3 regions of the Shewanella sp. HL-SH2 genome follow, and region 1 is predicted to be linked to each of the others. Evidence: predicted binding sites of a transcription regulator. Region 1 holds the regulator's gene; each other region holds the start of a gene.

Region 1 (6,688 bases):
TTGCCCACAGTTAAGCTACAAAATGCCATAAATGCAAAAAGTCTTCCGAAGAAGACTTTTTATTATGTAAGCCTGTCAAAAACCTACTGGTAAACCGGTAAAATATCCGCCATGGCCAACAAGTGACACGTTGCCGTTAATGCCCCAAATAACACCACAATAATGATCAACATATTGCCTCCTGGTACTTTAAAGCTTCGGCTATTTGGATAGAGCTGACGGGTTTTATAAGCCAATAGTGCAGGTACAATAACCGCCCAAATGGTTGCGGCTAAAGCTGCAAAACCGATAGCCATTAAAAAACCATTAGGAAAGAGTAACCCTAATACTGTTGGTGGAATAAACGTAATTGCTGCGGTTTTTAATCGACCAGTACGTGAATCATCAAAACCAAATAAATCAGCTAGGTAATCGAATAAGCCTAATGTCACCCCTAAGAAAGATGAAGCAACCGCTAAGTTGGCAAACAAGGTCAGTACGCGTGATAAATTTTCGCTGGCGATGGATTCAGATAAGGCCGCCACTAATACCCCCATATTACCGCCTTGGGCAATAATATCTGAGAACATAGCACGAGAAATATTACCCATAGTGACCACTAACCAACAGGCATAAATCACCAAGGCAATGGTTGTGCCTAGTACGATAGCTTTTACAATGGTTTTGGCATCTTTACCGTAATATTTAACCAGACTGGGTACATTACCATGGTAACCAAAACTGGCCAGGCCAAATGGCAATGCAGCTAACATATAAGGCAAGTATCGAGCTTCACCATCAGGCTCAAACAATCGACTTGGATCTATTTCAATTAATAAGTTACCCGTAGCTAAGAAAAAAGTGATCACCATACCACCAAGCATAATGGTGGTAATGCGATCAACGGCTTTAGTGCTGATTAACACAATAAGTGCAAGCACCAACGCAAACACTAATCCGGCGATACTTTGCGGTAAGCTGATGCCAATGGCCTGCAGACTATGATTAACAATCGAGCCACCGCCACTAATATAAGCGTAAGTTAGGATGTACAACACAAAAGCAATTGATAACCCATTGACTATTCTACCAAATTGCCCAAGCGTATCACGCGTTAACGTGTCAAAACTGGCCCCAGGCTCAAAATGTAAATTGGCTTCCAGTAATAGTAAACCAGACATCAGCATACAAAACCAAATACCTACTAACATCAGTACAGAATAACTAAACCACATACCTGCCCCGACCACGGGTAACGAGAACATTCCCGCGCCGACAGTCGTACCAGCAATAATCATTGCCCCACCAATAAGAGACTTACTTTTGGGGCTATTTTTAGCCGCATTCATGTGGTTTGCCATTAATTTAAATGCTCCGCGTTTACGCTATCTTGAATGGTTTGTCGCACTGATGGACGTAATAATCCATTCGCGTGGTCGCGTATACGAAACACTTCATCTAATGGCTCACGACTGCATAAATAACCTAGCTCTTTTAGTTTCACGCTCAGGGTATTGTACAATTTTTTATCGTAGAACTCTGGTGCAGTAATACCGTGCAACGCCCCTAACCTTTGGGCCAATAAATGGCTGTCTCGTTCAAGCTCAGCACGCTCTAATTCAGGTTTGATCCCTAGCAAATTAAAGATAATTGCATAACGCTGTAATGTTTCACTGACGGTTTCAGCTAATAGCTCTAACTGGGTGATATTCGCTTGGACAACAACACAACGTTTATCACCACTAATTAAATTCTCCTCAACCATTTGATCAAGCACTAAATCAACATAAGCGGGAAGATCAGCAATACCCATAAATAATTCTGCTTTCATCAGCGGGTAAAAGTCCTCAACCACTGCCAGAATTTGTTCACGATTACATTCTTCATAGCGCACTAAACAACTGGCAATTAAGGAAGGAATAATCATGATATGAATAATGTTATTACGATAATAACTCAAGGTAATAGCGTGGTTAGGGTCAATTGCGACAATGTCCCCTAGTGGGTCTTTTTCTAAGGTAAATTTATTGAGTGATAAGCAATGCTTAACAATGGATGGACCATCACCTTCTGCAACCGATGCATAGTCGGAATAAGGTGCTTGTTTTAACAACTTTAAATAGAAATTTAGCTGACGCTCAAGCTGATGACGTTCTAACGCATTTTGCTCTGAGGCTAATAACACTAAACTAGTTAGCGTGACTGAACTTGCCGCTGCTGCGCCATTAATGTTGGTCATCACTTGATTGGCTAGAAGATTAACTGCTGGCGTAACCCATGATGGTTTCTGGTCTGGATCTTTGGCAATTTCTTCACGCCAATCAGGAGATTGTTGTTTCAAAAAGTTTTGTAAATTGATTGGCTCGCCAAAGTTTACGTAACCCTGGCCAAAATTACCCAGCTTACGAATAGCACCAAATACCTGCCAAAGCGATTCCTTCTCTTTTTTCTTACCACTTAATTCTTTATGGTAAGTAGCCACTTCCATCACGTGGTCATAACCGAGATAAACAGGCACTAACGTCACCGGCCGCTCAATACCACGCAGCACACTGTTAATTGTCATGGCTAACATACCGGTTTTAGGTGCAAGCAATCTACCAGTGCGTGAACGACCACCTTCGGTAAAGTATTCAACGGCGTAGCCCTTAGCAAACAGTTGATCTAAATACTCACGAAAAATAGCGGTATACAGTTTGTTGCCATTAAAACTACGGCGAATGAAAAATGCACCACCACGACGGAACATTGGGCCTGCAGGCCAGAAGTTTAAGTTGATACCGGCTGCAATGTGCGGCGGCACCATACCTTGGTAATACAAAATATAAGACAGCAGTAAATAGTCCATGTGGCTGCGATGACAAGGCACATATACAATTTCATGACCGTCATGATGCAGTTGGCGCACTTGCTCAGCGCCTTTGATGTTAATACCACTGTATAGCTTATTCCATAACCAGGTGAGAAAACGCTCAGCAATACGTACTAAACTATCTGAATAGTCGGCCGCGATTTCGTCCAGATACTCAATCGCAGTTTCACGCGCTTTCTCTTTGGAAATCTTCTTGTTTGCCGCTTCTTCTTCAATGGCCTTATTGATCGATTCAGACTTTAATAACGAAGCAAACAGAGCTTGACGGTTAGGCAGTTGTGGTCCAGTCATGACTTTACGTTGACGGCGAAAATGTACCCGAGCCACCCGAATTAATTTATGGGCAATGGCTTCATCAGTACCATGTTCATCGGCTAAATAGCGTAATGACATTGCGTTAGAGAACTGCACAAAACTATGGCGACCTAGAAATAGAATCATTAACCATTTACGTAACCAGGTTGGATTCTCACGTTCAAGCACAGCAGCTTTCATCGTGTCATCTTCTTTGCCTGGAGTACGGCCCCAGTAAAGACTTACTGGCACAAGTTGAATATCTAATTCAGGCTGCTGACGGTGGAGCGCTAATAAACTGGTAAAACAGTTTAAAAACTTCTCACCACCCTCACGCTTACCAATAATAGGCTTTCGCCCCTCTAAACAAACAACTCGTGGCACTTTCATACCATCAAGTTGTAATGGCGCATAAGGACTTGGTAAGCCTAAGCCTTGGGTCATTTCGCTTAATGCTGCAGTGTCACTGATCGACTCTGTCTTCATGACATAAACAATGGGCTTGTCTGGATCGAAGTTTAGATCTGCAAATGGGTCATGTGGCACAACTATCGTTTGCACCATCAGCTTTTGCACCCTACGCAGCAGTCTAAGCATGATTGAATCTGGTTTTGACATAATAATATTCGCAATAAAGCCCTTTTAATATGGGCGCATAGGATACCAGAAACTGGTTACCTTTCACTATAGGCTGTACACATCAAACAATGCTTTTAAATTCAAGAACAAATAAATTGAAGCATGCAATTGATACATATAATAAAAAAAACATTTCAAATAATAAAATTAAAAAATAATTGGTGAATACTTGCGCAAACACAAACACTGTATATAATGACAGTTACTGTATAGAAAGACAGGAAATAACATGAGACCCTTAACACCACGCCAAGCTGAAATTTTAGAGCTTATTAAAAACAATATCTCTGAAACTGGTATGCCACCTACTCGTGCAGAAATCGCTACACGCTTAGGTTTCAAAAGCGCAAATGCCGCAGAAGAGCATTTAAAAGCCTTGGCTAAAAAAGGGTTTATTGAAATCATGCCCGGCACATCCCGTGGAATACGATTAACCCAAGAAGATGAACCCGAAGAAGCAGGTTTACCTTTAATTGGACAAGTCGCTGCAGGTGAACCTATTTTAGCGCAAGAGCATGTAGAACAATACTATCAAGTTGATCCTAATATGTTTAAACCTGCCGCAAACTTTTTGTTAAGGGTTCGCGGTGACAGCATGAAAAACATCGGCATTTTAGAGGGTGATTTACTCGCCGTTCATAAAATACAGCAAGCCAGAAATGGCCAGGTCGTTGTTGCTCGTGTTGAAGATGATGTGACAGTGAAACGTTTTGAGAAAAAAGGCAATGTCGTATATTTGCACGCTGAAAATGAAGCGTATGCACCTATCGAAGTCGATTTAAGTTACCAAAGCCTCACTATTGAAGGGCTTGCAGTTGGTGTAATTCGTAATGGAGAATGGTTATGAACAAACTAATGGGTACATCCCCTCGTCATCCTGGTTTATGGGTAGATTTGCCAACTGCAGATATTAATTTAGCGCAGCCTATCACCACACTCCAAACCGAAACCAATGGTAAAGTGGAACTCAGTCAATATGCTAGCCAATTGGCACAACTAAGCCTGCAAGGTCGTTGGATTGTGCTAATTAATCCCGCCAATATCAATTATAAACAGATGTTAGCTAGTGCTGGGGTAAGAATGGACCGCGTATTGTTAGTACATGCAAAGGATGAAATTGAAACACTTTGGGCAATGGAAAAAGCATTAACCAGTGGTACATCAAGTGCCGTTATTTCATGGACTCAACCTTTAGATGCACGCGACAGTCGCCGATTAGAGTTAGTCGCAAAAAGTGCCCGAGCATTAGGTGTCGTTATTGAAGATGTAAGCACTCACTTAGGCACTAATTTGGCAACTAAAGCGATTATTTCAAATCAAAATAATGCTGTTAAAACAATTAATTTCACTTCATTTCATTAGTACTAAACGCCGTGTTTACTGAGCCCTGTCTATGTACAGGGCTTTTTTATGCAAACTTTCAGTTAATTAGCTATAAAAGTGATCTTGATCAATGTTTAATCTACAAGTAATGTATTTAACAGGGTTGAAACATTTTTAACCTAATTGAAACGCTACAGTCTAGATTTTATCTGACAGATAAAAGCGTCAAATCAGAATTGATAGGTTCAGTTGTAGGTGCCAGCGTGGTGCACATAAATACAAATCCGTAAGCCTTACACGCTTACAACCACCAGGGTACTTTGAAGTCATCAAGCTTTTTTGGGAACCGAAGAGTTTACATAGAGCAGAGACTTACTGTGTGACTCTTCTTTGTAGTTGCTATTCGCAATTGGCAGAGGAGAAGTCTTGTGAAGCAATGGTTGTATTGTGTAATGGCGGTGTTACTGGCACCTCCACTTGGGGCAAACGAAATGCCCCTCAACATGACAAAGGGTGTAACGAATATCAGTGGCCAGGTTTATGACCTCCATATGATTATTCTTTATATTTGCTGTGCTATTGGTGTTGTGGTGTTCGGGATCATGATTTATTCAATGATCTATCATCGTAAATCCAAAGGCGCGGTCGCGGCAAATTTTCATGAAAGTACCAAAGTAGAAATTGCTTGGACCGTGATCCCATTTGTTATTTTAATTGGTATGGCCATTCCAGCCACTAAAACCCTTATCGCTATGGAAGATCCGTCTGACGCGGACTTAACCATTAAGATCACTGGTTCGCAGTGGAAATGGCATTACAGTTATTTTAATGAAGATGTCGAGTTCTATAGCATTTTATCCACTCCTCGCACCCAAATTGACGGTGATGAAACTAAAAGCGCAACCTACTTATTAGAAGTAGATAAACCTTTGGTACTGCCTCTCAATCGGAAAGTGCGTTTTTTAATGACATCAGATGATGTTATCCACTCTTGGTGGGTTCCAGCTTTTGCGGTTAAAAAGGATGCTAACCCAGGCTTTATTAACGAAGCTTGGACACGAATTGATAAAGCAGGAACTTACCGTGGTCAATGTGCTGAATTATGCGGCAAAGACCATGGATTTATGCCTATTGTGGTTCAGGCGTTGCCTGAAGCGGAATATGATGCGTGGCTTTTAGACCAAAAACAGCTTGCCAATAATGCAGCTGCCGCGGCTCAAGCAGCCTTGTCAGAAACTCTTTCAAAAGAAGAGTTAATGACCAAAGGCGAACAAATTTACCTCTCTACATGTGCAGCATGTCACCAACCTAATGGTGCAGGCTTACCCGGTGTATTCCCATCTCTTATTGGCAGCCCACTCATTAAGGGGCCTGTCGATGGCCATATTAATATTGTGCTTAATGGTAAGCCTGGAACAGCAATGCAATCATTTGCAAAACAGTTAACCGCCAAAGATATTGCCGCGGTTGTCACCTATGAGCGTAATGCTTGGGGGAACGACTCCGGTGATGTTATTCAGGCTGTTGATGTAAGCAATGTTGCCAGTGGTATTAATGCAGCAGAACCTAATCAAGCAAATA
Region 2 (6,688 bases), 1.9 Mb from region 1:
AAAGCTCTCATGTCAAAATGGCTAGGTTGCTCTAAAGATCTGTTTTAGGATGACTAATATTGATGAGCTGCACCACTCGTTGTGCAGCTCCTTGTCATAGCACAGACCTAAGCAATAGTTGTTAGTATCGACTGGCTTAAATCAAAATAAACATTGGCATTTTCAACAATACCTTTTGATTTAAGATGATCAGCAAACCCTAATCGTGCACTCATCACTAGCCAAAATATGGCACTCAGCAAACCGACTACACGCCACAAGGTTGACTTTGCCCACTTAAGTGCCAACGTAATAGATAATACATAAAGTACAAATCCGCCTAACTTAGAAGAGGCCCAGCCGTTTACGAATGGATATAAGTTAAGTGGGTTAACCACGACAAGGTAGATAAAACTACAGATGAAAAGCGTGTACAAAACATGCGGACCGACCTTTAGCAGTTTGTTATTCACCTTGTCTGAACCTCTCATCGTTAACACAAAATTGATGATGAAAAATATAAACGTCAGTGCAATTATTGTCAGATGGGCGTGTTTAACTATCATGTACATGGTGTTATTCCCTAAAAAGTGATGTTGATTAAAACTGATGTTATCAATTTATTATTTAAAACAAAGATGATCCTAAGTGGCTGAAATCAAGCATTGGATTATAAGATCTTTATATTCTTATAAAGCTTTATGTTGTACTACGCGAAACAGCAACGTTAAGTTCAATCCTGCTTAAAATACCAAATCAAAGATACCTTAACGATTAAAAATATGACGTTCGATTTGCATGTTAACATTCAGTTCTTTATTCAATATTAATAGTACATTTATATTTCACATTAAAAGTGTTCTATCACGCAAAAATCTATGTATCTATATCTACCCTTGGTGATTAAGTGTATTGATGAAAAGTGCATCAAACTCGCGATAAAGCAAGCAAATTGAGATGACGTGCCACTCGGCTTACAATTCAATATTGATAACGATTCGTTACAGAATAGCTAACTGGGTGTTTATCTATTGGTGCTGAAATTCAGTTATAGTAATCGCCTAAAATAATAAGCCGAAATAAAGGCCAAATAAAAAGGATTTAGTCGATGTCAGGCAAAAAGCTCACCACAATAATCCCATTGCTGATGTTAGTTCCAATGACCGCTTCTGCGAGTACTTGGGTTGATGTGAGTAATCAATACACCAATAAACAGATCCAGATAACCAGCCAGTTTCAACCCGAAATGGCCAGCTCAATAGGTATTTCAGAAGCCGACAATCTGTGTAGCAGTATTACCAAAGCACAACAAGATAAGTACATTAAAACGCTTAATAACAGTAAGAAAACCTTACTAAAAGCACTGGAAATAGAAACTCTTTTACCTGTTCGCCAAGATCTTAATATTATTATCGACGATATTGACCAGACCATTTTGGCAGACCAGTTAGATGATAAGTACATGTTACCTTGGGTTGATGTCCCATTAATTATTTTTAGAGGGGTATCGGCATTATTGGATCAGCAAATGGCTGACAGCCGCAAACAAGCCGCTATAACGCGTTTGGCTTGTTATGTCGGGAAAACCGATCAACCCGCATTAACTGAGCAAGCAAAAACCTTGTTTGAAACCGCGTTAAACAATAAAGCATTACTCGGCCCAACTAAAGAAGAAGTAGAACAAGCATTAGCAAGGACCGACACTTTACTGCAAGGTTTACAGCAATTATTTGATAAAAATGACTTCAGTCAAGCGGACGATAATTTAGCGCTGTTAAAAAAACAAATTACAGATTACCGTCAATGGGCTGAAAAAACGGTTATTCCTCATGCGCGTACTGACTACAAATTGCCCTCTGAAATTTATGCGTTAAAACTTAAAAGTGCAGGAATTGATATAGACCCAAACTTGCTCATTGAACGTGCTAAAGCAAGTTACATGATCACCAAAGCGAACATGCAAGCTTTGGCTCCGTTAGTGGCAGCAAAGTTTGATATGCCATCGAGTGATTATCGCGATGTGATTAAAGCGCTTAAAAATGACTCATTAGGCAACGATAAAATTGAAAACCACTATCGCGAAATTAACACTAAACTTGAAGGCATTATTACTGCGCAAGCGGTTGTCGACTTACCAAAACGTAATATGATTATGCGTCTTGCCAGCGATGCAGAGGCCGCGGGCAGCCCAGCGCCGCATATGTTGCCACCCCCGTTTATTGGTAACACTGGCGAGCAAGGTCAATTTGTACTGACAACCGGCAACCCCGCATTAAGTGGTGATGCCGCTTATGATGACTTTAACTTTAACGCGGTTGCGTACACATTAAGTGCTCACGAAGGTCGACCTGGGCATGAACTGCAATTTGCCGTCATGCTAGAGCAAGGTGTGTCATTGGCTCGAGTGTATTATGCGTTTAATAGCGTCAACGTAGAAGGTTGGGCACTTTATGCTGAAGCTGAAATGCTGCCTTATTTACCCATTGAAGGCCAACTCATCGCCTTGCAACATCGTCTATTACGTAACGCCCGTGCCATGTTAGACCCGATGCTAAATTTAGGGTTAGCCACCAAAGAGCAAGCTTACAATTTATTAAGCAATGATGTGGTGTTCTCAAAAGCCGCAGTAAAACAAGAAGTAGACCGTTATACCATGCGTATGCCTGGACAGGCGGGCAGCTACTTTTATGGTTTATCAAGGTTACTTGAAATAAGAGCCGATGTTGAATTGGCCTTGGGTGACAAATTTGACCGTTTAGCCTTTAATAACTTTGTGCTAGAACAAGGCTTAATTCCACCACACTTAATGGCTGAAGCGGTTAAACAACGTTTTTTAACCCAAAACTAATCTATTAAGCGAGCTATACGGTCAGCGATAAGCTCAGCGATAAATTGATGATAAAAATCCCATTTAAAGAGCACTTTAATGGGGTTTTTTACTTAACATTCAATTCATTACTCGCGCCCAATAAACGCCATAACACTCACCACATACTCACATTAAAGCTGATGTAGTAAATCATTTTATGGCTAATCGATTAACACCGCGTATTCATCTAAATTGGTGTGGCCTCTTGCCGTTAAAAATGACAGTAATGCTTCAGGGCTGCGATTTAATAATCGCTCGATTGGAAAATCCACAGCATCAATAACTTCAATGCACTTTTCAAAGCCGCCCAAGCTAAATGCAACGTGAGAGTCCGATCCCATCACTAATAATCCGCCAGCGTGTTTCACTGCACTCGCAATGTCAGTGCAGTTAGCTAAACTGCCTTTACGAGAGGTTAAGAAAGACGAGTTATTAATTTCAAGCGCGACATTGTGCTCAGCGGCAGCTTTCGCAACCCGTTTGATATCAATCGGATATGACGGATTCCCGGGGTGGGTAATGATGTCAACGTGGCCACTTTCAATGCAATTGATAAGTGCTTGTGTATGCGCTTCTAGGCTAGATGGTGGGAATACTGGCTCATGAAAACCCGCCAAGACAATATCGAGATCGGTTAAATAGCTGCCGTAAAAATCAATTTCACCTAGATCATTTTTTATATTTGCTTCAATACCGCGCAGCATACCAACACCATCCACAATTCTTGGCAATACTCGCATATTCACAAAATGCCAAAAGTGGGGCGCATCTGCCATATCAGGCCCATGATCGGTAATAGCAAAAAGTTTAATACCTTTAGTTTTGGCTATCGAAAAATACTCATGAACAGTACTGTATGCGTGGGTTGAAGCTATGGTGTGTGCGTGGGTATCAACAGAGAATTTAATCACGGATCTGGCTCTCTTTATCAAAAACATAAACAAACAGTTTACGCTGTAAAGCATCTATTCTCTATTAAATATGCGCGGTTTAGACCAGTCATAAATCGCCCCCGACTTAAATTCCCTTGTTGATTGATCTTGCCCTAAAACTAAAAAATAGGGTGATGATTTTTTGATTTTAATTAAAAACTGGCAATAATCCTTCAATATAATACAATAACTGTATATTTATACAGTGGTGTTTATTATGCGCATTATTCCTATTCATGCCAGTGCGGGGATTACCGGTTTTGAAAGTCCTGCATCTGAGTATTTACAGTTATCGTTAAGCCTAGATGAACTATTGATTGAACATCCTAATGCCACTTTTATTGGCGTCGCGAGTGGTGACTCAATGCAGGGCGTCGGTATTTTTTATGGCGACCTATTGATTGTTGATCGCCATGAAACCGCCCGTCATGGTGATGTGATTGTTGCCAATTTTAATGGTGAGTTTGTGTGTAAAATTCTGGATAAAAACCGCAGGTTATTATTGTCATCTAATGAGTTATATCAGCCGCAAGCGATAAACTATTATGACTCATTCAATATTGAAGGCGTGGTGATTCGCTCTATTCGTTGTCATCGCCAAAGCCCTTTACTGGCTAGCTCGCCCCAGGTGAGTTAACCATGTTTGCTTTAGTTGATGCGAATTCATTTTATTGCAGTGCAGAGCAGGTCTTTCGTCCAGACTGGCGCGGTAAACCCATTATAGTGTTGAGTAATAACGACGGCTGCATAGTTGCGGCTAACCGTCAGGCTAAAGAGCTTGGCGTACCAAAGTTTTCGCCTTACTTCCAGGTTAAACACTTGTGCCAACAAAAAGGTGTTATAGCCTGCTCAAGTAACTACGAGCTTTATGCCGATTTATCGATGAAAATGATGAGTATCATTGGCCGTTTTGCCCCCGAACAGCATGTGTATTCCATCGATGAAAGCTTTCTTTCATTCAAGCAGTGTTATCCCGCCATTCAATGTTTACGCACCCAGGGTCAATTAATTCGTCGTGCAGTATGGAAAGAAGCGCGTCTGCCGGTTTGCGTGGGCATGGGACCCACCTTAACCTTAGCGAAAGTGGCCAATCATGCCGCGAAGAAAATACAAGTCTACAAAGGTGTTTGTGTAATTGATAACGAGCCTGAGCGAATAGCTATTTTACAATCAATGAGTACCGGTGATGTTTGGGGAGTGGGTCGGCGTATTAGTAAAAAATTAGCTTTAATGAATATCAATAGTGCACTTGAACTGGCCAATATGCCAGCAGGATTAGCACGTAAACAATTCAGCATTGAAATTGAACGTACAGTGCGCGAGTTAAACGGGCAGGTATGTAAAGTATGGGATGAGGCGAGGGCAGATAAGCAACAAATTTTTTCTACCCGCAGTGTCGGTGAGCGTATTGTTGATTATGACTCATTGCTGCAAGCATTAAGTAAACATGTTGGTATTGCGGCGGTAAAGGCACGCAAGCAGGGAACACATTGCAAAACAATGATGCTGTTTGCCAGTAACTCACCCTATGATGACCATCCCGTCAACTTCAAAGTACTCGTATCATTTGCATGCCCGACAAATTGTACCAAAGAGTTAACCCAGGCCATGAGCAACGCAGCAGTAAAACTATTTAGAACCGGTGTTCACTATTACAAAATTGGCGTAGGTCTGCTTGATTTAAGCTGTGAAAAACACACCCAATTCGATTTATTTAACCAACCTAAAGCTAATCCAGCATTGATGAAAACGCTTGATGCTATCAATCAACGCTATGGCACAGATACCTTATTTGTAGCCGCTCAAGGTATTGAGCATAAATGGGCCATGCGACGAGAATTACTGACGCCGCAATACACAACTAATTGGAAAAGCTTGCCAACAATTAAGTGCTAAAAAACAAGCCAATCTAAAAATCGTAAGGTAACTTGCACAGGCTGAACATTCCGAAACGAAGATAAAAGTGTTAGTCGATGATATTGTCGTCTCAAAAAATGTCGTTACGGTGCACAAAATCCAATCAGATTATCAACACAGATAAATTTTACTCAACCTTAACGTTACATTCTTGACGGCAATGCTCGAATAATTCGGAGTTTACGCTATTGCTTACACTATGCTTGCGGCATAATGACGTTAAGTATTTAAACAGAGTCGTTATAATGGATAATCAGCAAGATAGTTACATGACTGAAGAAACACTCATTGAAGTCGTCGAAAATCAAATCGCCGACAGTGAACCCAAAAAAGTAAAAGAAACCCTAATGCGTTTAGTCATGACAGGTACACCGCGTGAAGACGCTATTCAATTGATGGCTTGCGCGTTGGCTATCGAAGTTTTCGATGTCATGAAAAATGGTGCCTCTTTTAACGAAATACGTTATAGCCAGCATTTGGATGCACTACCGAATATAGATTGGATGGAAGATTAATAACAACTCATAAATTCCAGTTTTGTTAGTCCCGATAAATGTAGAGGTCAAAAAATGTTGCCACCGGTAGAGTTTGAAAGTTCTCAACTCAAAGTGTCTAGTTTGACTTGACCAGTAAAGATAATTTTTTGATGATAATATCTACAGTCGTTATGTTTGAGTATTATTTGACTTGTGATGATAATCGTTTAGTTTTTATGCAAAGCTTTCTTTTTGACTAACTCAAATCAAAAACATACTCATGGATTTTAAAAGATCAGCAGCTCAAATAGGTTAATAAAGCGCGCAGATTAAGATGCTGCATCGTTAAGGTGCAACAAAACCACCACCGTAAATATAATGGTCAAATTCAAAAAACAACATCCAAGAGTTACGAAGTGAAACAAAAGTCATTTGGGGTATTCGGTAAATCATAGACTTAGAAAAATTTGTCTCATTCAGAAACGCTAAATTCTCAAACTTTCTGACTTTAAGCG
Region 3 (6,688 bases), 1.7 Mb from region 1:
ATAATTACTTCGCCTTTAAAAAATGTAACAAGCCTGATTTACTTATCTTGAGCTGGGCTCCACTCTTGCCATTCTTTATCCATGCTGTTTTGTAGCAAAAACTCAGTTGAAGGTGAAATCTTATTTACAGCTGTTGTGATGTCTTTAGTCACCACTGAAATTCCTCCTGAGAGTAGCGTTTCAAGTGAACCCGTTTCAATTTGTGCCCCAGAAAAAATACCAACCTCAAGTTTAATTCCTGATGCATCCCAAAACTGACTGCTGGTATTAACAAGGTGAGCATACTCTTGACGGATATGAGCAAACATAGTGACTTGTTGGCCTGTACTTGATAGCTCGTAAGCATCGATTTGGCCGATGGCTATGCCTCTGAAAAATAGAGGCGTGCCGACTTTGATTGACCCCAATTGATTATCGATTAAGGTAAAGCTAACGGCATCTTTTGGGCGGTTTGCATCATAGCGAACAGCCATTTTTGCTTCAAACTGGTCGCTAGTAATATTAGATGTCCCCGGCAATACACCAATGTACGCACCCGTGATTAGCGTATCAACATTTTTTATACCAGCAAGCGAGATTTGTGCTTCAACAACAAAATATTCAGAGTCTTGTTTACTAAAGTGCTTAGCATATTCTCCATATAAATAAGCAGTAGCATGCTGTTGAGATAAATCCTTAGTTAATTTAACTTGTTTCACTTCACCTATTTGATGGCCACGGAAACGGATAGGGGAGTTAGGTTCAATTTTAGCATTGGCGGGTAAAACAATAGCAATTGGTTTTGCCTGGGTTAAGGCTAAATGTTGATTGTCAAAAAGTTGATTATTAAATACTATCTTGGTTTGTGTCGATAACGTTTTAGTATCAACTGATTCAAACAGCTCATCATCAATAAAACCGAGTGAAATACTGCCTTTAATTGCCCCTGCAAGCGGTGCTACATCAATTTGCACTCCCGCCAAACTTGCATTCACTGTCACAGCATCATTACGCCAAAATACCGTTTTAGGTTGCAGTAACTGCTTAAACTGCTGTTCAATAGATAAATGCAGTGCAAATAAATCTTCTTTAGCTTGCCACTCAATTTTTATAATGTGACCAATAGGCATTTTTTTATAATAAATGGGTGCGCCTTCACTTAAGCCTGCACCATCTTGGCTAATAACAGTCAATTTAAGTTTTTGTTGTTCAGCAAATAACTGCTGTGCAGAATCGATACTATTATAAATGGTAAATGCGCTACCTGACTTGACGGTCTCCTTAGCTCGACTGGGAACTAATGTTATCGCTCCTTCAAGTAATGTTGTTAAATCACGTGTTTCAAATTTAACTCCATCTAAGGATGCGTCTAATTTGATTGCCTGTTCACTTACAAAAAAACTGCCCTGAGTGATAAGTGATTTAAATTCGGGGTAAATCTCAGCCTGATACTTAACCGCACTAAAATCTTCAGTCAATTGGGTCGAAATAATTTTTCCTATTGGTAGTTGTTTATACCTGACCTGTGCTCCAATACTCATACCAGTGTGTGAGTCTGATGTTAAGTTTATTAATAACTTCTGCTGTTTAAGTAGATCTGGAGCCTGGGTTTCAAGCGGGTAACTTGACGGTATTGCTGCAGTGGAAGTGCCTGGTAAAATATTAATCACATTGCCTGTCACTAAGCGTGATAGATTCTTCACACCAGCAAAAGAAATATCCGCACCGGCAATCCAAAATCGAGAATCCGCTGCTAATAATGAGCGATATTGCAATTCAATTGCAGCTTGTAACGTTACTCCTGTGTCAGTTAAAGCAAGTTTTTCAACTTTACCGACAGTAACGCCTCTATAAACCAAGCTCGCGTTTTCGCTAATATCCTCGGCATTCTGTAAGTGCAGATTAAATACTAAGCCGCCGTTAGCATGCTCTTCGTCTTCAAATAAACTAAAAATATCCCCATTCTCAGCTTGAGTGGTTTCACTGCCGGTATTAAAACTAATGCCACCTGCTAAAATTGAAGCAAGACTTTCGGTATTGATTTTGACCCCAGATAGTGAGGCATCAATACTGAGGCCTGATGCATTCCAAAAACGAGAGTCAGAGTGCACTAAATGCGAATATTGCTCCTGAATAAAGGCGCTAATAATAACATTTGAGCTACCTGATAATCGATAACCTACAATACTACCAACAGGTATTTGTCGATAAAAGATAGATGAACCTACGTCAATAGAGCCAAGCTTATCGGTATGAAGTTCAATAACCATGCCTTCACTACCAGGAGTAATAGCTGGTGCCTCTCGTTGTGCTTCAAAATTAGTGCGTGATTTACCATCTCCCGGTTGAATGGCAATATAATTACCCGAAAATAGCGTTTCAAGTCCTTCAACACCAGTAATACTGGCTTTTGGTTTAACTAACCAAAACTGAGTGTTTTTGTTCAAAAAAGGATCTGCACGATAGTCCATAACGACTTTTACATTTACGCCATTAAGATCTTCATCAATGCTGACATCCGTGACTTTACCCACAGCTAACCCTTGATATTTTACTAAGGTTTTACCGATATCAATGCCTGCTGCACTCGGGAAGTGAATGTTTATTTCAACGCCGGATTCTTTAATGCTTTTTATGCCTAGCCAAGCGCCAAGTACCAAAGCAACAATAGGGAGTAACCAGATAGGAGAAAATAGTTTTTTCTTTACAACTTTTGGCGATTCAATTTGCGTCATTATGAGTTTCCAAGCGGTCCCAAAGTAAGCGAGTGTCCAGCACTTTTGCTGCGAGTTGTGTTAATAATATTACTAATGCGAAGGCGGTTGCCGCAGGAGCGGGTTTTGCATCTAATAGTTGCCCCATATTCACTAATGCCACAGTGAGTGAAATAACAAATAGATCTAACATTGACCAGCGCCCAATCCATTCAATAATGTGAAAGCCGATCATCATTTTTCGTTTAGAAATAGGGATATTAAAGCTGATGGCACATAAATACAGCCCCAGTCCGAAAATTTTAAGCCAAGGTACAAGAATACTGGCAGTAAACACAATGATGGCAATCGGGTAAAGGCCTAAATGGACAAGATGTGCAATGCCGCTAAATATTGTATCGTTAGTCACTACACCACGATTGGTTAGTAAGGTAATGGGATAAATGTTCGCTAGGACCAGCAAAACGGTTGCTGTGACTAATAAAGCCCAACTTTGTTGAATACTAGCATAATTTCGGGTGCTCAGGCGTGAATGACAGCGACTACAATTTTGCTCGGTTGTCGGATTAACTTTTTTGCACACCAAACATAAACACACCCCCATCTTCTGACCCTGAGGCGCTAATGAGGTTAATTGATTACCTTTTTCAACTTGACCTTTTTCAACTTCTGCTTGTGACAAAGTCGAATGAGTGACTTCGTTATTATCAGTCATTCACAAAACTCCACATATGCTCAAGATTATATTCACGCTGTAAAAATAGAATTGATAAGAATAATAAACAAAAGCTTAATGTTCCCATGCCGAAATAAACGTCAGAAAAGTCAGATAGCTGAAATGCCGAGACTAAAAAACTAATCACATAAATTTCGAGCATTGTTAATTGAGAAAGTAAACCATGATTTTTGAGTAGGCCGCGGAACGTTTGCTGCCAAAAAGAAGAGGTTAAATTAAACTTTATAATTAATACTTGAAATAGAATAGATAAGACTAACAACGCAGGAGCGGCAACTGCAGAGGCTATCACGGCCAAACCTACAATCCAGTATCCCTGTCCCCATACCGCTAGAGCAGATTCAAAAACGGTGGTAGTACGAATACTGCCTAAAAAGTTAATTTCAAGTACAGGTAACAAATTAGCAGGTAAAAATAAAATAAGTGAGGTGATACATAAAGCTAAAAGGCCATTTATAGAGCAATAGGGGGTGTCATACAGAGCTGTATCGCATCGCGGACACAGCGCCCTGACATTAGAAGGCAATGCGCGCTTTCGAATAACTAAATCGCATGAGCGACAAAGAATGACTGCTTTAAATAGCTTAGGCTCTGGCATTATGTTTATTATTTAAATTTTCCTTATCATTAAGCTGCTTATATTATACGACATTTAAAAATTTAATGAGCAATATCGAACAAAATCATAAAACAAGTCAATTATTATGTTGATGACTATTGCGTATTACCCTTTAACTATGTCAACCTTGGCACTGTATATAAAAACAGTGGAGATATGTTCATGGCAGTGATAACTCAATTTGTCGTGGTAAGAGAAGGGGTTGAGAAAATGACTTTCACATCGAAGAAAGAAGCCGATGCCTACGACAAAATGCTCGATATAGTCGATAATTTAGTACCATTTCTAGCTGCTTCTGATGCTAATTTAGATGACGGTACCTGCGAACAACTTGCTTTCTATTTAGCAAATAATAAAGACGAGTTAGCCAATGTACTTCGTGGTGTTGTTAAAACGGCTACACCAGCAGAAACAAAGCCAAAGAAGAAGACCGTTAAACAAGATTAATTTCAAATAATAAAAACTACTGTTAACCTATGGGTTAAATTAGTTAAAGTAATATTTTGGGATCAAGGAATTACAATGAAAGTTGAGTTTTATCGCACGTTAACTCGTCAAGTGGAAGCCTTAATGGCAGGTGAGGACGATATTGTTGCTGCAATGGCAAATTTTTCAGCATTAATAAACGACAATCTTGATGATTTAAACTGGGCCGGTTTTTATATCACTAAAGATGAGCAACTTGTACTTGGTCCGTTTCAAGGTAAAGTTGCTTGTACCCGAATACCCTGGGGTAAAGGTGTTTGCGGTACTGCCGCGGCACTAAATCAGACCCAAAGAGTAGCCGATGTACATCAGTTTGAAGGACATATTGCCTGTGACTCGGCCAGTAATTCAGAAATCGTTGTACCTGTTCGCCAAAATGGTAAGGTCATTGCGGTACTTGATATAGACAGCCCATCACTCAATCGTTTTGACCAAGATGATCAAGATGGGATTGAATTACTGGTAAAACAGTTTGAAACTTGCCTATTTGATTAAATTGCAGGCAAAAAATAGTAAATGATTGTCGCAATCGCTGCTGTGAGCTTTATAATAGCCTGCTTGAGCATTCACATATCTGTGAAAAGCCAAATAGATGCTAGTGTAAATAGCTGAAAATTTGTTAGAGTTTGTTTCAGAGGCTTTAGCAGAACGGCTGTTAATGCTAATTTGTAGGCTAAGTGTCAGTAAACTGAAAATCTTAGCAAAAGATGAACGACTACAGGCTTATTTATATCTGCCGATTTAGTCCCCTTATTTAACGTGGAAGTAAAAATGGAATCAACAGACAAGTTGACCGACACCAACGCAATTTTAGCGTTTTTATATGAAACCTTTCCTGCATGCTTTATTGCAGAGGGCGACACAAAGCCATTAAAAATTGGTTTATTTCAAGATTTGGCTGAACGGTTAGCTGATGATTCTAGGGTTAGTAAAACACAACTTCGTGTTGCTTTGCGTCGTTACACTAGCAGCTGGAGATACCTTAAAGGTGTTCAAGTTGGCGTGCAGCGTGTTGATTTAGACGGCAATGATTGTGGCGCTTTAGAGCAAGAGCATATTGATCATGCTCAAGCCACGTTGAAAGAGAGCCAAGACAAAGCCAAAGCTAAACGTCAAGCTCAAGCGCCTAAGCCTGCTGCTAAAAAGCCTGCTAAGAAAGTGGCTCCTAAAGCTCGACCAGAAGCTAAAAAAGAGCGTCCTGTTAAAGTAGCTGCGCCGGTTGTTAATCTAGTACCTGCAAAAATGGAAGACCTATCTACCAACCAACGTGTAAACGTGAAGTTAGGTGCATCGCCAGTTGCTGGAACGATTACCGACATTAAGAAAGAAGATGTCCATGTTCAGTTAGATTCTGGCTTGAGCATCAAAGTACGTGTAGCCCACATACTATTATAAAAATCAAAGGAGTAACTTGTTGATGCGAAAACTTACATTGGCCGCGTCAATTGCTTGTGCATTCGTCGGATTTTCTGCATGGGCAATTTCACCAACGATTCAAATCAGCGAGTTACCCAAACTAGCCCAAGAGCCTCAACATCAGGCTGCGAGTAAACGAGTAACAAATTTGTTTACTCGTGCGCATTATCATCGTTTCGACCTTGATGATGCTTTTTCAGAGCAGATATACGCACGATTTTTAGAGCAACTCGATTATCGCCGCAATGTATTGACTCAAGCAGATATTAATAACTTTGACCAATTTAAAAGTCAGTTTGATGACATGGTAAAAGCAGGTGATATATCACCTGCATATAAAATGTTTGATTTACTACAGACTCGTCGTTATGAACGTTTTGCCTATGCATTGACACTTCTACAAACAGAATTCGATTTTGCAAAAGAAGATGACGCTTATGAATTCGATCGTAAAGATTCTGCATGGCCAAAAGATGACGCTGAGCTTAATGAGTTATGGCGTCAACGTGTTAAATATGATGCGTTAAATCTTAAGTTAACGGGCAAAAAATGGGATGAGATTGTTGAGATCTTAACTAAGCGATATGACAATGCGATTAAACGCCTAAGTCAAACTAATAGCGAAGATGTATTCCAAACTGTGATGAACGCCTTTGCTAGAACTGTTGAGCCGCACACCAGTTACTTATCACCACGCAATGCTGAACGCTTCCAAATGGAAATGAACCTAAGCCTTGA

The links. The regulator LexA, encoded in region 1, represses DNA repair genes until DNA is damaged. The targets are predictions, from matches to a motif close to TACTGTATNNNNATACAGTA.
Region 2: ACRWP9_RS11600 (LexA family protein) is a predicted target of LexA. The motif match lies at 3,969-3,988, and genes of this name have one in related genera.
Region 3: ACRWP9_RS10645 (YebG family protein) is a predicted target of LexA. The motif match lies at 4,180-4,199, and genes of this name have one in related genera.

What each region holds. Positions count from the first base shown of each region.
Region 1 is NZ_CP195035.1:792,010-798,697, reverse strand. Features, by position in the region: gene mtr (tryptophan permease) at 84-1,340, opposite strand; gene plsB (glycerol-3-phosphate 1-O-acyltransferase PlsB) at 1,340-3,763, opposite strand; gene lexA (transcriptional repressor LexA) at 4,014-4,631, shown strand; gene ACRWP9_RS03415 (cell division inhibitor SulA) at 4,628-5,146, shown strand; gene coxB (cytochrome c oxidase subunit II) at 5,536-6,688, shown strand, end outside.
Region 2 is NZ_CP195035.1:2,673,685-2,680,372, forward strand. Features, by position in the region: gene ACRWP9_RS11585 (SirB2 family protein) at 108-551, opposite strand; gene ACRWP9_RS11590 (DUF885 domain-containing protein) at 1,088-2,827, shown strand; gene ACRWP9_RS11595 (phosphatase) at 3,010-3,756, opposite strand; gene ACRWP9_RS11600 (LexA family protein) at 3,998-4,417, shown strand; gene ACRWP9_RS11605 (Y-family DNA polymerase) at 4,420-5,676, shown strand; gene ACRWP9_RS11610 (hypothetical protein) at 5,943-6,212, shown strand.
Region 3 is NZ_CP195035.1:2,448,790-2,455,477, forward strand. Features, by position in the region: gene ACRWP9_RS10630 (MlaD family protein) at 39-2,714, opposite strand; gene ACRWP9_RS10635 (paraquat-inducible protein A) at 2,701-3,297, opposite strand; gene ACRWP9_RS10640 (paraquat-inducible protein A) at 3,401-4,027, opposite strand; gene ACRWP9_RS10645 (YebG family protein) at 4,211-4,495, shown strand; gene ACRWP9_RS10650 (GAF domain-containing protein) at 4,571-5,029, shown strand; gene proQ (RNA chaperone ProQ) at 5,306-5,929, shown strand; gene prc (carboxy terminal-processing peptidase) at 5,952-6,688, shown strand, end outside.